Regions from separate parts of the Phytobacter diazotrophicus genome, predicted to be linked through region 3. Evidence: predicted binding sites of a transcription regulator. Region 3 holds the regulator's gene; each other region holds the start of a gene.
The links. The regulator CRP, encoded in region 3, controls carbon source genes, mostly activating them, when cyclic AMP is high. The targets are predictions, from matches to a motif close to ATGTGANNNNNNTCACAT.
Positions count from the first base shown of each region.

Region 1: ACS0RQ_RS13050 (sugar transporter) is a predicted target of CRP. The motif match lies at 1,501-1,518, and genes of this name have one in related genera.
Region 2: ACS0RQ_RS00720 (PTS mannitol transporter subunit IICBA) is a predicted target of CRP. The motif match lies at 2,927-2,944, and genes of this name have one in related genera.

Region 1 covers NZ_CM125428.1:2,650,667-2,656,199, forward strand. The annotation lists gene ACS0RQ_RS13045 (MarC family NAAT transporter) at 1-129, shown strand, start outside; gene ACS0RQ_RS13050 (sugar transporter) at 225-1,427, opposite strand; gene ACS0RQ_RS13055 (PhzF family phenazine biosynthesis protein) at 1,610-2,404, shown strand; gene ACS0RQ_RS13060 (SDR family NAD(P)-dependent oxidoreductase) at 2,455-3,132, opposite strand; gene ACS0RQ_RS13065 (NanQ anomerase/TabA/YiaL family protein) at 3,135-3,605, opposite strand; gene ACS0RQ_RS13070 (sialidase family protein) at 3,602-4,765, opposite strand; gene ACS0RQ_RS13075 (sodium:solute symporter family protein) at 4,767-5,533, opposite strand, start outside.
Region 2 covers NZ_CM125428.1:143,809-149,341, forward strand. The annotation lists gene mtlD (mannitol-1-phosphate 5-dehydrogenase) at 1-569, opposite strand, end outside; gene ACS0RQ_RS00720 (PTS mannitol transporter subunit IICBA) at 755-2,665, opposite strand; gene ACS0RQ_RS00725 (glutathione S-transferase) at 3,204-3,812, shown strand; gene selA (L-seryl-tRNA(Sec) selenium transferase) at 3,910-5,298, shown strand; gene selB (selenocysteine-specific translation elongation factor) at 5,295-5,533, shown strand, end outside.
Region 3 covers NZ_CM125428.1:456,192-461,724, reverse strand. The annotation lists gene ACS0RQ_RS02120 (NUDIX hydrolase) at 1-229, shown strand, start outside; gene ACS0RQ_RS02115 (hydrolase) at 353-1,336, shown strand; gene ACS0RQ_RS02110 (YheU family protein) at 1,337-1,555, shown strand; gene ACS0RQ_RS02105 (phosphoribulokinase) at 1,607-2,476, shown strand; gene ACS0RQ_RS02100 (OsmC family protein) at 2,577-2,981, opposite strand; gene crp (cAMP-activated global transcriptional regulator CRP) at 3,291-3,923, shown strand; gene ACS0RQ_RS02090 (YccS/YhfK family putative transporter) at 3,977-5,533, shown strand, end outside.

The sequences.
Region 1 (5,533 bases), 2.2 Mb from region 3:
CGGCTGGTAGGAAAGGGTGGAATTGAGGCTATTTCTCGTCTGATGGGCTTTTTGCTGGTCTGTATGGGGGTGCAGTTTATCATTAATGGCGTGCTGGAAATCATTACGACCTACCACGCCGCTGCCTGATGTGACAGCCGTTACGCTGATGGCCGCCAGTGCCTGATGCGGGGAGATAAATACCGTCAGCGGTAGCGCAACTGCGACCCGCTGACGGTGAGGCATTACATATGGTGCGGTTGCTGCCTTTCTTCAAGCGATACCGGCCAGCGACGGAAAATCACGACCGACCAGACCAGCGCGGCCAGCGCCGGAATGGCACCCGCATAGCCAATGGCTGACATTGACCATTGCAGGCTGATTTGGTTACCGACCAGCGCGCCCGCGCCAATCCCGATATTGAAAATGCCCGAAAACAGTGACATGGCGACATCAGTCGCGTCCGGTGCCAGCGCCAGGACTTTCACCTGCATACCGAGGCCGATAATCATAATCGCGATACCCCAGAAGACGCTCAACACGGCAAGGTTCATCTCACTGCCTGCCGCAGGGCGCAGCAGCAACAGCGAAATGAGCAGCAGGCCAATTGCGCCGCTAATAAGACCGGAGGCATGTTTATTGCCCAGCTTGCCAAACAGCACGCTGCCAAAGATCCCCGCACCGCCGAGAATCAGCAGCAGTAAGGTGGCGAAATTACCGCTAAAGCCCGCCACATTTTGCACGAACGGCTCAATATAGCTGTAGGCGGTGTAGTGGGCGGTAACCACCACGACCGTCAGCAAATAAATCGACAATAGCGCCGGGCGACGGAACAGTTCCGGCAGGCTACGCAGCGAACCGGAGTGCTCGCTGGGCAGTTTCGGCAACAGTTTGATCAGACACAGCAGGGTGACCAGCGCACCAAAACCGATGGCGAAGAAGGTGGTACGCCAGCCAAAATATTGCCCGACGACGCGACCAATCGGAATACCCAGTACCATAGCCAGCGCCGTACCGGTAGCAATAAGACTTAGCGCCTGTGCGCGTTTGCCTGCCGGGGCGAGGCGAATGGCCAGGGAGGCGGTAATAGACCAGAAAATGGCATGGGCGAAAGCGATACCGATGCGGCTTATTACCAGCACATGGAAATTCCACGCCAGGAAGGAGAGAACATGGCTCCCAATAAACAGGACGAACAGGCCAATCAGCAGCTTACGGCGCTCCACCTGGCTTGTCAGCAGCATAAACGGCAGCGACATCAGCGCCACAACCCAGGCGTAGATCGTCAGCATAATACCGACCTGCGGTGTTTCCATGTCAAAGCTTTGCGCGATGTCCGACAGCAGCCCCACGGGCACGAACTCAGTGGTATTAAAAATGAACGCAGCAACGGCAAGCGTCACCACCCGGAGCCACGCGACTTTTCGTGAAACCATTTGTGTTGTCATATATTTTGGGAGCGGTAGCAGGAGAAGAAGATGTGCAGATCTTAGATCTAATTCTGCTCAAAATACAAACTTTTTGTGATCAATGTCTCATTTTTCGGCGGGGCACAACGATGCCAGTTGAAACAAAAAGCAATACAAGGGAAAAACGAACTAAAACAAAAAGGAAAACAAGAGGAAAGGCTATGCATACAATCGACTTCTACATGGTGGACGCGTTCAGTGACCGTACGTTTGGCGGCAACGCCGCCGCCGTTTGTCCACTAACGGAGTGGTTACCTGATGACGTGCTGTTGAAAATGGCGCAACAACATAACCAGTCGGAAACCGCCTTCTTTGTTCGTAACGACGACGGTTTCGAGCAGCGCTGGTTTACCACGCAGTATGAAATCAACCTTTGTGGTCACGCCACGCTTGCCGCAGCCCATGTGATTTTCGAATATCTGGACTACCCCGAGACGCATATTAACTTTACTACCCGCTTTGTTGGCCCGCTTACCGTAAGTCGCAAAGGTGACTGGCTGACGCTGGACTTCCCGGCCTGGCAAACAGAAAAGGTGGAAACGCCGCCTGCGCTGCTGTTTGAAACGCTCGGTATCACCCAGGCTAAAGAGGTGCGTGTGGCACGCGATTACATGGTGGTGCTGGACAATCAACAGCAGGTCGAAGCCGTTACCCCGGATATCGCCGCGATGATCCCCTTAAACAAAATGGTCTGTATTACCGCACCGGGCGACGAGCACGATTTTGTCAGTCGCTTTTTCTGTCCGGGTGAATCAGTACCTGAAGATCCGGTAACCGGCTCGACTCATAGCATGCTGATTCCGTACTGGGCGGATAAGCTCGGTAAGACTGTTTTGCAGGCCCGCCAGCTCTCAGCCCGTGGCGGTGAACTGCGCTGCGAAGCGCGTGGCGAAAGGGTATTGATTGGCGGCCAGGCCACCACTTATCTGATTGGCAAAGTCTATTTGCGTGGTTAAAAATAAGCTGTTGAGAAAGTTAAAGGGGTGACAGTGTCACCCCTTTTGGGTTACTTAAGCGATGCGCCGCCGCATATCACCAGTTCCTGACCGGTGATGGCCGCCGCGTCCGGTGACAGGACGAATCCCACCAGCGCGGCCACTTCTTCCGGTTTAATCAACCGTCCGATGGGCGGCATATTAGGTGGCGAGCTTTCGCGTCCGGGCGCGCTGAGCATCGGCGTTTGCGTCGCCCCCGGCGCCACCACGTTAGCCGTGATACCTCGCGGCGCAAGCTCTGCAGCCCAACTGCGCACCATTCCCACCAGCGCCGCCTTGGTAGCAACATACTGCGATCGTCCCGCCGCGCCGCGCGATGTCCGGCTACCGATAACCACGATCCTGCCCCCGGACGCCATCTGTGGGGCGAAGTGGTTCACCAGCGTTTCCGCTGCCAGCACATGCAATTGCCACAACCGCTGACTGACCTCAGGCGTTATTTCGCCAAGCGGCGCGGCGGTCATCATTCCGGCGGCATGAATGACCGAATGGGGCACAGGCAGGGTATTGAGCACATCACGCAGCGCCGCGCTGTCGCTGAGATCGACACAGACACTGTTAAAATGTGTGTTGTCGCGTGTGATTTTTGAACGGCTAAGCCCGGTGACATTCCACCCCTGCTCAAGCAGGCGGCTGACAATGGCCTCGCCAATCCCGGAACTTGCCCCCGTTACAATCGCATGTGGCATGTTTACCTCCCCAGCAGTGAACGCGGCACTTTGAACACCGCTTTGCGAACGGTCATGGGTTCCGCCGCCGCGCACAGTGCCTGATGCGGTTCGCCTGGTAAGAACACGGCAAAATCACCCGCTTGCAGTAGCATACTGACCGGCAGTTCTGCGGTTGTGGTGATAAACAGATCCGGTTTACGTTCCTCATCCGTTGCCAGCGGCGTATTTTGCGTACCGGCGCAGATAATTTCTTCCCCCGTCAGCAGTACCTGAATATCCGCCCACTGGTGGTGATATTCCGTATGGCGGTCTTCACGCCGTTGCGTGTTGGCCGGGCCAAGGGTACAGAACCATTCTGCGCCCGGTAACTGAAAACGTCCGTCATCGCGCGCCTGCAGTGCATCGAGCGAACACTGGGGAAGCGCGAGAATATCGCGCAACACCGCAGGTAACCCTGCCTGCGGCAGGGCGTTAAGATTGCCAAAAATCACACTGACTCCTTAACCCATTCCGGTGATACGCGCACGTATTTAATCGCCTGGCGGAAATACGTGTAAGCAATATGCAAACTGCCGTCCGCACCCTGTTTGATGCTCGGGTAGGAGAACTCACGGTTCAGTTTTTCCTGGGAGTTATTGGTCATGCAATAGCCGTCGCCTTCATCAAGATAACGCTGCCACGGCCAGCTTTTCCCGCCGTCAGGCGATATCGCCACGGTCATCGGCGCGCGCGGCGCACCCCAGAACGCGCTTCGCCCATCGGTCACTTCCGGCTCTTTACGTCCGTCGCCATCATCAATTTCATCGTACAAGGAGGCGCGACGTTCCAGCGCACCGGCGGCACTCATGTGGTTAAAGACCAGCGCCAGATTACCGTCCGCCAGTGTCGTGACCTGAATAGACGAGTTGTTGTTAGGCAGCGTTGTCGGTTCCGGTACGGACCAGCTTTCACCGCCATCAGTGGACTGGCTGTAATAGATGTTATCCGCCCAGCGGCTGCGAAAGAGCGCGACCAGCGTGCCGTTGTGTAGCGCGGTGATGTTCATATGCACGCAGCCGAGACTTTGCGGAACGTCCACATCACGCCAGGTTTTCCCCTGGTCGGCGGAGATTTTCACCGCGCTGACATCATCATTCCCCACCCATTTTTCGCCCGGTTTTGTCCGGCAATAGAAGACCGGCAGCAGCCAGTTGCCATTTTCCAGCACGGTGATCGGCTGGCGAATAAAGGTGCCAGGCTTATCAAGCAGCGTGGCAATCTCACCCCAACTGACACCTAGGTCGGTCGACTGGCGATAGCGGACGATTGCCGTGTCCTGGTTGCCGGAGATCTGCGCGGTCCACATCAGCCACAGTACGTTATCCGGTGCCAGAAAGAGCACCGGGTTCTGCTCAGAGCGGGTGGCATCGTCAGACAGCTTCACCGCGTCACTCCAGCGCTCACTGCCCGGTGCGAGGCGTGAGCCCCACACGGAAATATCCGCTACCCCTTCCTGGGTGCCACCAAACCAGACACACATCAGTGTGCCATCAGGTAGCGGCAGAATGTTGGCCGCGTGGTTTTGCGGGCAGGGTGAGGGCAGCATTGCACTCAGTACCTGTGCGTCTTCCTGTTGACGAATCACACCATCACGATTAACGGTAACGGACATATCAAACTCCACTATTTTGAACGGGTGTTGGCGCTTTTGGGTGTTCTTTACTCGGGATCAGACGGTCAAGAACCATAATCACCGCAGGGGTAATCAGCGCGATATACATATTGTTAATACCAAACGGGTCGCCCAGCACATACCAGACAGACGTGACGACACAGGCGCCAATCAGGCCAGCATTCGCACCACGGGTGCTTTTAAAGAAGGGCGCATAGAAGGCAATCACAGCGACCACGGTGATGGACAACCGAATAGCACGGGTAAAGAACGACAGTTTCAGCACTTCCGGGACCAGCAGCACGAAAATCAGCGGCAGGAAGCCAATAAACAGAGAGAGCCAGCGCGTCGCTTTAAATTCCTGTTCCGGCGTTGGATTGCGGTAAGGCACGTAGAAATCTTTGACGACCAGCGAGGCGATAGCCAGCGCCACGGTACTCACACTCACGAAAATGGAGGCAACAAGTGACGTTGTCACGAGTCCGGCAATCCACGGATTCATATCCTGCAGGAAGATAGGCATGGCGTACAGGCTGCTGATTTCCGGGTGCAGGTATTTTGCCGCCACACCGATCACCGCAATCGCCAGGGAAATAGGCAGGCAGAACCAGAAGGCAATCCAGGTCGAACGTCTGGCGGATTTCACGTCTTTGGTAGAACAGATGGCCTGAATCACGAACTGAGTACAGAAAATAGAGCCAATGGTGCCAATCAACCACGCGAAAATCGTGCTTGGGCCAAAGTTACCGTCCCAGGTCCAGTAGAAGT
Region 2 (5,533 bases), 310 kb from region 3:
ACAAATTGGGTTTTATCAACAATCCACTCGCTAAAGGTTTCTACGGTCACTTCCAGTGGATCGTTAGTTGCAGATTCAGAAGGCGGAACAATGCGGTCTACTGCGGAATCAACGAAGCCGACATGGGCTTCAACCCACGCTTTATCTTCTGCTGCCAGCGCATTGAACACATGGCCTTTTAACTGAGAGGTACCGCGCACCATGTTCTCACAGGCAATGATATTCAGCGGCGCTTCTACGCCCTGCGCTTTACGTTTTGCCAGGCCTTTGGCGATGGCCGGGGCGATACGCTCCAGAACCACCGGACCAACGGCGGTTGTCACCAGATCAACAGAGGCAATCAGATCAACCACATCGTCGCCGATGCTGCTTACCGCATTGACGCCGGAAACGGTGTCTACCTGCTCTTTTTCACCAACAACGTGAACCTGATAGCTATGACGGGCATTAAGGGCGTCGAGAACCACCTGATTAACATCGGCGAATGTCAGCGTAATCCCCGCGTCAGCCAGCAGTTTGCCGATGAAGCCACGTCCGATATTACCTGCGCCAAAATGTAATGCTTTCATAGAATTAACCTTAATCAATGTTTTTACCCGAGAGGGCTGGGGTGAGGAACCACGTGAAATTATCCTCACCCTAACCCTCTCCCTGAGGGAGAGGGGAGGTGTCCCACGGATGCCCTTCGCTTATCCGGGAGACGCGTCTACGTTTTTGGTAGCCGGATAAGGCGGAGCCGCATCCGGGACCAGGGTTACGCTTTCAGCAGCGCCAGCACTTCTTCAACGCTGTTGGTATTTGCCAGACGCTCGATAACGGTTTCATCATCCAGTGCGTTGGTCAGGCTGGTAATCACCTGAATGTGCTCGTTATTGCGCGCAGCGATACCGATAACCAGACGGGCGATGTCATCCTCTTCTTCACCGAAGCGCACGCCTTGCGGGTACTGGCAGAATACTACGCCGGTTTTCAGCACGCGATCTTTCGCTTCAACGGTGCCGTGCGGTACCGCGATGGACTCACCCAGGTAAGTCGGGGTCAGTTTTTCGCGTTCCAGCATCGCTTCAACATATTCCGGCTGAACATAACCGCCTTTCACCAGTTGCTCGCCGGCAAAACGGATAGCTTCTTCTTTGTTACTGGCTGTACGACCCAGGAACACATTTTCTGCGCCCAGCTTGAACAGGTTGCTGTCGCCAGCGTCAAAGCTATCCTGCAAGCTGGTCTGAACCTTTACGCTGTTGTCCACGTGGCGCTGTGCGGCAACCAGGCGTTCAGTCAGGTTGGTGTACAGGCCGCTGTCCAGGAAGTTGGTCAGTGAAATGTGCTGTGCCTGAGGAGCCTGACGCATAGCGCGCTCGGTCAGGTCACGGTGCGTAATCACCAGGTCAACGTCAGACGGCAGGCTGTTGATAGCGCTGTTGGTCACAGAGATGTTGGTCAGACCGGCATCCTGAACTTTCTTACGCAGCACACCGGCGCCCATTGCGCTGGAACCCATACCGGCATCACACGCAACGATGATTTTACGAACGTGGCTCAGGTCGTTGGTCACGTCGCCAGCGGTCAGCGGGGTAGCGCCTTTAGACTGTGCTTTCATGTCCTGTACACGACGGGTAGCCGCTTCGATATCGTCGTCTTCTTCTTTCACTTTGCTGGTTTTCAGCAGAATCGCGGAGATAACGAAGGAGACGATCAGCGCAGCAAAGATAGCCACGAGGTTCGCGAAGTAAGTGCCTTTCGGCGTCATTGCCAGTACGGCCAGGATGGAACCCGGAGAAGCCGGAGAAACCAGGCCGCCGTTCAGCACGCTCAGCGTGAACACGCCAGTCATACCGCCGAGGATTACCGCCAGCAGCAGACGTGGGTTCATCAGCACGTACGGGAAGTAAATTTCGTGGATACCGCCCAGGAAGTGGATGATAGCCGCGCCGCCAGCAGACTGACGAGCACTACCACGACCAAAGAACATGTACGCCAGCAGAACGCCCATCCCCGGACCCGGGTTTGCTTCGATCAGGAAGAAGATAGACTTGCCGAGGTCATGAGACTGCTGAATACCCAGCGGCGAGAAGATACCGTGGTTGATGGCGTTGTTGAGGAACAGGATTTTCGCCGGTTCAACAAAGATAGACGCCAGCGGCAGCATGTCGTGCGCCACCATGAAGTTAACGCCAGCAGCCAGGCCTTTGGACAGAACTTCAACCGCAGGGCCGATGCCTTTAAACGCCAGCAGTGCCAGGATCATACCGATGATGCCAGCGGAGAAGTTATTTACCAGCATTTCGAAACCGGATTTGATCTTACCGTCTACAGCAGCGTCAAATTTCTTGATGCACAGGCCGCCCAGAGGACCGGCAACCATTGCACCAAGGAACATCGGCATATCAGCACCGACGATAACACCCATGGTGGTGATTGCACCTACCACACCACCACGATCGCCGCCCACCAGACGACCACCGGTAAAACCGATCAGCAGCGGCAGCAGGAAAGTAATCATTGGGCCGACGAGTTTCGCCAGCGTTTCGTTTGGTAACCATCCTGTAGGAATAAACAATGCGGTAATAATACCCCACGCGATAAACGCGCCGATATTGGGCATTACCATGTTGCTGAGGAAGCGACCAAAGCTTTGCACTCTGATCTTGATATCGGATGACATAAAACACCCCTTCTTATGTTTGCTATCTCACAGGCCGGAAGCCCGAGGTTTTGTTGTTAACGTGGCGGCAGAGGTAGCCGGACCCATGATCTGTGCTGCGAAATCTCGCACCGAATCGATGAACTGTCCAGATGGTGCTAATTTGTGTGATGGAGATCACGTTAATGCAGGGGGTATACCATCCAATGAAGTGATATTCGTCACAAAAATTATGTGTAAAAAAAGAACAAAGGCTAAAATTTCACCGCTATGCGCCTGTTAATGTGATGTTAATCACAATTGTTAGCGGTGAGTTTGTTGTTTGTTTGTGATCTAAATCACAAGATATTTTTGCCAGGAGTTTTCCGAGTGTGATCGGTCGCAAACTGTGGTTTTTCCTGGCCTGAGCCACTGTAATTCCCTTTCACTTTTTGCGCGGCTTCGAAGGCAAGGCGTAACGCACTATAGTCAGAGCAGTTTTCACATTTATGAAATGGTCAGCGCGCGCTTTGGTCGGGTAGTACATACTTACTGTTTTGTTGGCGAAGAGGAGAAGGCAATGAAACTTATCGGCAGCTATACCAGCCCTTTTGTACGAAAAATATCGGTCATCCTGCTCGAGAAGGGCATCACCTTCGAATTTGTGAATGAACAGCCCTATAACGCCATTAACGGCGTGGCGCATTACAACCCGTTGGGAAAAGTACCGGCCCTGGTAACCGATGACGGTGAAGTGTGGTACGACTCGCCGATCATTGCCGAATATATCGATCTGTTGGGTATCGCTCCGGCCATGCTGCCTGCCGATCCCAAAGCCGCGCTGAAAATTCGTCAGATTGAAGCGCTGGCGGACGGTATTATGGATGCGGCGCTGGTTTCCGTGCGTGAGCAAGCGCGTCCGGTGGCCCAGCAATCGGAAACGGAGCTCTTACGCCAGCGCGAAAAAATCAATCGCGGCCTCGACACCCTGGAGAGCTATATCAACGAAGGGGCATTACGCGTTGATGAGATGAACCTCGCCACTATCGCCATTGCCTGCGCCATTAGCTATCTCAATTTCCGCCGTGTCTCCCCTGGCTGGTGTGTGGATCGTCCGCAATTGGTTAAAATGGTGGAAAATCTCTTTCAGCGTGAAAGCTTTGCGCGCACAGAACCGCCAAAGGATTGACGCCCGTTATGTCAGGCTGAACCAAGTCGCTGTACAATCCCCCTCATGTCGAACCCCTCTCCCAACGGGAGGGGGCAACCCTCAGCCAGGCCATTTCATGACAACGGAAAATCACTCGCTTTACAGCCAGATCCCCTCAACCGATCGCCTGTTACGTGATGAGGCGTTCACTCTGTTACTGACCGAATTTGGGCATAACCGTGTGGCGCAGACGCTGCGCCAGTTGCAGGACGAAGCCCGTGATGACGTCCGCCAGCGCCAGGTTCTGCCCGTCTGGTGTAATGACTGGGCACAGGCAACGTACCAGCGCTTGTTGGATGAAAATGTCAGCGCGCTGCGCCCGGTTATCAACCTGACGGGCACCGTGTTACACACCAATCTTGGGCGCGCGTTACAGGCGCAAGCGGCGATCGACGCCGTCGCGCAGGTGATGCGTTCACCCGTAACGCTGGAGTATTCGCTGGATGACGCCGGGCGCGGGCACCGCGACCAGGCGCTCGCCGATATCCTCTGCCGCCTGACGGGCGCGGAGGATGCCTGCATCGTCAATAACAATGCAGCGGCGGCTCTTCTGATGCTGGCGGCAACGGCCAGTGGTAAAGAGGTGGTGGTCTCTCGTGGCGAGCTGGTGGAGATCGGCGGCGCGTTTCGTATTCCGGATGTCATGCGCCAGGCGGGCTGCTTTCTGCATGAAGTCGGCACCACCAATCGCACCCATGCGAAAGATTATCGTGAGGCGGTCAACAACAATACCGCGTTGCTGATGAAGGTTCATACCAGCAACTATCACATTGAAGGCTTTACCAAAACGGTAGACGAAGCGGAGCTGGTGACGCTCGGTGATGAGTTAAATGTGCCGGTGATTGCGGATTTGGGCAGCGGCTCGCTGGTGGATTTAAGTCTCTATGGTTTGCCAAAAGAGCCGATGCCGCAGGAACTGATTGCCGCAGGCGTGAGTCTGGTGAGTTTTTCCGGCGATAAACTGCTTGGCGGCCCGCAGGCGGGCATCATTGTGGGGAAAAAAGCGCTGATCGCGCAGTTGCAGCGCCACCCGCTCAAGCGTGCGCTACGGGCAGATAAAATGACGCTGGCAGCACTGGAAGCGACGCTGCGTCTGTATCTGCACCCGGAAAAGCTGCGGGACAATTTACCCACCCTGCGTTTGCTGACGCGAAAACCAGACGAGATTCGCCAGCAAGCGTTGCGCCTTGCCGGGGTGCTGGCCGACCATTACGATGCGTTTGACCTGCGTGTGGAAGCGTGTTTATCGCAAATCGGCAGCGGTTCCTTGCCGGTGGACAGGCTGCCCAGCGCCGCACTGACGTTTACCCCGCGTGACGGCAGCGGGCGTCGCCTGGAAGCGCTCGCTGCATCCTGGCGTAACCTGCCAGAGCCGGTGCTGGGGCGGATCTCTGATGGCCGCTTATGGCTGGATTTACGCTGTCTTGAGAATGAACCCCGATTTCTGGAGATGTTGTTGAAATGATTATTGCCACCGCCGGGCACGTCGACCACGGCAAAACGACATTACTACAGGCCATAACCGGCGTGAATGCTGACCGTTTGCCGGAAGAGAAAGCGCGCGGTATGACCATCGATCTTGGCTATGCCTACTGGCCGCAGCCGGATGGCAGCGTGCCAGGCTTTATTGATGTGCCGGGCCACGAGAAGTTTCTGTCCAATATGCTCGCAGGTGTGGGCGGTATCGACCATGCGCTGCT
Region 3 (5,533 bases):
AGTGTATTGTCTGCCTGATACCTTTACCCAGACACAATTGCAGGAGGCGACGGAGATTATCCTCGGCCAGCCTATCCAGCGAAAAAGCCTGATTCGCCGATTTGAGGCCTCAGGCATGTTTGAAGAGACAGGCGAGAGCGTAGCGACAGGTGCGCGAAAAGCACGCTTGTGGCGACGTAAGCCGGGTGTCGATATTCATCTCTTTTCCCGAAATTTACTGACGGACTAGTATGGCCTGCACGATGTCCCGCGAAATGAAAAAACGGCGCAACATCGAGCAGCTATAGTTGTCCCATTCTTGATTCTATTGTTCTTTACTATGGCTGAAATTACACCTTCACGACTCTCGGAAATGGCTGCTGATAACTCTGCGTTCCGCCCACTGCGCGGCGGAAGCAATCCGCATTTCCAGACCATGCTCCCGCGACTGATCCGCCGGAAACTGGGCTTTACGCCGACCTGGCAGCGCCTGGAATTGCCCGATGGCGATTTTGTGGATCTCGCCTGGAGCGAAGACCCTGAACTGGCAAAACATAAACCACGGCTGGTGGTCTTCCACGGGCTGGAAGGCAGCCTGCACAGCCCCTATGCTCATGGTCTGATAGAAGCAGCAAAAGCGCGCGGCTGGCTGGGCGTGGTGATGCATTTCCGTGGCTGCAGCGGTGAACCTAACCGCCTTAACCGCATTTATCACTCTGGCGAAACCGAAGACGGCACCTGGTTTTTGCACTGGCTGCAACGGGAGTTTGGCCAGGCCCCTACCGCGGCGGTGGGCTATTCGCTGGGCGGCAATATGCTGGCCTGCCTGCTGGCTAAAGAGGAAAATCGCGTACCCCTGGATGCTGCGGTCATTGTCTCTGCCCCCTTTGTCCTGGAAGCATGCAGCGCCCATATCGAAACCGGCTTTTCACGGGTGTATCAGCACTATCTGCTCAACCTGCTGAAAGCCAATGCGTCGCGCAAATTAAAAGCCTATCCGGGTTCCTTACCCATTGATTTACGGCAATTGAAACGTCTGCGTCGTCTGCGCGATTTTGATGATGCGATTACGGCGCGTATCCATGGTTTTGCCGATGCGATTGACTATTACCGCCAGTGCAGCGCCATGCCGCTGCTGAATAAAATCAGCAAACCGACGCTGATCATCCATGCTAAAGATGACCCCTTTATGGATCAAAATGTGATCCCCGATACGCAGACATTACCGCCGTCGGTAGAATATCAACTCACCGAACATGGCGGTCACGTGGGGTTTGTGGGCGGCACGTTACTCCACCCGGAAATGTGGCTTGAGAAACGTATCCCCGACTGGCTGCAAACTTATCTGGAAAGCTAAATGATTATTCCCTGGCAGGACCTGGCGCCTGAGACGCTCGACAGCCTGATTGAAAGCTTTGTCTTGCGTGAAGGCACCGATTATGGTGAACATGAGCGCTCACTCGAACAAAAGGTCGCCGATGTGAGACGGCAACTTAAAAACGGTGAAGCCGTACTGGTGTGGTCAGAACTGCACGAAACCGTCAACATTATGCCGCGCTCGCAGTTTCGCGAGTAACTCACTGGCGGCTGGCTTCGTCTACAACAATGGTTTACTCAGGGAGCTGCTATGTCCGCTAAACATCCGGTTATTGCCGTAACAGGTTCCAGCGGTGCGGGAACCACCACCACCAGCCTCGCGTTTCGCAAAATCTTTGCTCAACTGAATTTGCATGCCGCCGAGGTTGAAGGTGACAGTTTTCATCGCTATACCCGCCCTGAAATGGACATGGCAATTCGTAAAGCCCGCGATTTAGGTCGACATATCAGCTATTTTGGCCCGGAAGCGAATGACTTCGGCCTGCTGGAACAAACGTTTATTGAGTACGGACAAACCGGCACAGGCCAGGCACGAAAATATCTGCACACCTACGATGAAGCCGTTCCCTGGAACCAGGTTCCCGGTACGTTCACCCCCTGGCAGCCCCTGCCGGAGCCAACGGATGTGCTGTTTTATGAAGGGTTACACGGCGGCGTGGTGACGCCCCAGCACGATGTCGCCCGCCACGTCGATCTGCTGGTAGGCGTGGTGCCCATCGTCAATCTCGAGTGGATGCAAAAGCTGGTACGCGATACCAGCGAGCGCGGTCATTCCCGTGAGGCAGTGATGGACTCGGTGGTTCGATCGATGGAAGACTACATCAATTTCATCACCCCACAATTTTCCCGCACCCATATTAATTTCCAGCGCGTGCCGACGGTGGATACCTCCAACCCGTTCGCCGCCAAAGTGATCCCATCGCTCGATGAGAGCTTTGTGGTGATTCATTTTCGTAATCTTGAAGGGATCGACTATCCCTGGTTGCTGGCGATGTTGCAGGGTTCGTTCATTTCACACATGAATACGCTCGTGGTGCCTGGCGGCAAAATGGGGTTAGCAATGGAGCTGATCATGACACCGCTGGTCCAACGGCTGATGGAAGGGAAGAAGATTCAATAGGCCTCCAGCCGACACAACTTCTGCCTCCCTCTGAAGCCCCGGTAAACGCAGCGCCACCGGGGAATGTGTCGGATACGCGACGCTTATCCGACCTGTGTTCTCAGGCCTCAATCACCTCATATGAATGCGTGATTTTCACCGCTTTCTCCAGCATTAATGCCACGGAGCAATACTTCTCGGCAGAGAGATCCACCGCGCGCGATACCGCCGCCTCTTTTAGCTCTTTGCCGGTCACGATAAAGTGCAAATTGATATGCGTAAACAGACGCGGAGCCTCTTCACGACGCTCTGATGTCAGCTTCACTTCGCAATCTTTCACATCGTGGCGGCCTTTTTGCAGAATAGAGACAACATCGATAGCGCTGCATCCCCCTGCGGCCATCAGCACCATTTCCATCGGGCTTGGGGCTTTGTCGCCTGAGTTACCATCCATCAGGATCTGGTGCCCGGACGCAGACTCGCCAAGGAACGTTAAACCTTCTACCCATTTCACACGAGCTTGCATTTTTAATTCACTCCGGAGTTACAATTTTCTTTACAGATTACGCGCACATAAGAAAACTCGCAACGGAAGGCGACCTGCGTCAAGCTGAAGCGAGACACCAGGAGACAGGCGTTAAAAGCTATGCTAAAACAATCACGATGCTACAGTGATACATTGACGTTATGCATGTATGCAGAGGACATCACATATTACAGGCCGCAGGCATGTCTGACGGTCCACTTCCCAGGTATGGGGAAGATAGATTGCAACCCCGGACGCGATATGTGAATCCAGCGTCTGGAGCCAGCTTATAACAGAGGATAACCGCGCATGGTGCTTGGCAAACCGCAAACAGACCCGACTCTCGAATGGTTCTTGTCTCATTGCCACATTCATAAGTACCCGTCGAAGAGCACGCTGATTCACCAGGGTGAAAAAGCGGAAACGTTGTATTACATCGTCAAAGGCTCAGTGGCTGTGCTAATCAAGGATGAAGAAGGTAAAGAGATGATCCTCTCTTACCTTAACCAGGGAGATTTTATCGGTGAACTGGGTCTGTTCGAAGAGGGTCAGGAGCGCAGTGCATGGGTACGCGCTAAAACCGCTTGTGAAGTGGCCGAAATCTCCTACAAAAAATTCCGCCAGTTAATTCAGGTGAACCCGGATATTCTGATGCGTTTGTCTTCCCAGATGGCGCGTCGCCTGCAGGTCACCTCGGAAAAAGTCGGTAACCTCGCCTTCCTTGATGTAACGGGCCGTATCGCACAGACGCTGCTGAATCTGGCGAAACAACCGGATGCAATGACCCACCCGGACGGTATGCAAATTAAAATTACCCGCCAGGAAATTGGTCAGATCGTTGGCTGTTCCCGCGAAACCGTCGGCCGTATCCTGAAAATGCTGGAAGATCAAAACCTGATCTCCGCACACGGTAAAACCATTGTCGTGTACGGTACACGTTAATTCTCAAGCGGCGCATCGCCCTTAACGATGCGCCGTTTTTGTCTCTCTTCCCCATGTGGCGCAGGCTGATTTATCACCCCGAAATCAACTATGCACTGCGACAAACGCTGGTGTTATGCCTCCCTGTGACCGTGGGTCTGATCGCGGGTCGTCTCGATCTTGGTCTGCTGTTTTCTCTCGTTCCCGCCTGCTGCAATATTGCCGGTCTGGATACTCTGCATAAACGTTTCTTCAAACGCGTCATTATCGGCGGCACGCTCTTTGCGGGCAGTAGCCTCACGGTACAGCTATTACTGACGCAAAATATTCCGCTACCGCTGATTCTGAGCGGATTAACGCTCTTGCTCGGCGTCACAGCAGAAATCAGCGCATTACACGGGCGGCTTCTACCCGCCTCGCTCATTGCCGCCATCTTTACTCTCAGCCTCGCCGGTAACATGCCCATCTGGGAGCCGTTGCTGATTTATGGGCTGGGTACCCTGTGGTACGGCGCATTTAACGCCTTCTGGTTCTGGTTGTGGCGAGAGCAACCGCTGCGTGAATCCTTGAGCCTGCTGTATCGCCAACTGGCAGACTATTGCGAAGCGAAATACAGTTTACTGACGCAGCACGTCGATCCAGAAAAAGCTCTTCCGCCACTCCTGGCACGCCAGCAAAAGGCGGTGGATATGATTAGCCAGTGTTACCAACAACTGCATATGCTGGCGGCAAATAACAACAACGACTACAAGCGGTTACGCCGCGTCTTCCAGGTGGCGCTGGACTTACAGGAACATATTGCCGTCAGTCTCCACCAACCGCAGGAAGTGCAGGAGCTGGTCGAACGCAGCCATGCCGAGGAAGTTATCCGCTGGAATGCGCAAACCGTTGCCGCGCGGTTACGGGTCATAGCCGATGATATTCTTTATCACCGCTACCCCAAACGCTTCAATATGGATAAACAGATTGGCGCGCTGGAGAAAATTGCCCGCCAGCACCCGGATAACCCGGTTGGGCAGTTTTGCGCCTGGCATTTCAGTCAGATAGCCCGGGTTTTGCGTACCCAGCGCCCGCTCTATGTCCGTGATCTGATGGCGGAGAAGCAGCGCCGTTTGCCCCTGATCCCGGCCCTCAAAAGTTATCTGTCGTTGAAATCCTCCGCCTTACGTAATGCGGCACGCATTAGCGTCATGCTCAGTATTGCCAGCCTGATGGGTAGCGCGCTCCATCTGCCTAAACCTTACTGGATCATGATGACGGTGATGTTTGTTACGCAAAACGGTTATGGGGCGACACGCGTGCGCATCCTGCACCGGGCGGCAGGCACCATGGCCGGGCTGATCATTGCCGGCGCGACGCTGCACTACCACGTACCGGAAGGCTTCACGCTCACCGCGATGCTGATCGTCACGCTGGTTAGCTATCTGATTATCCGCAAAAGCTACGGCTGGGCGATGGTGGGTTTTACCCTCACCGCAGTCTATACGCTCCAGTTGCTTACACTGAATGGCGACCAGTTTATTGTTGCCCGTCTTATCGATACGTTGATCGGCTGCCTGATTGCTTTTGGTGGCATGGTCTGGCTGTGGCCTCAATGGCAAAGTGGTCTGTTGCGAAAAAATGCTCATGAC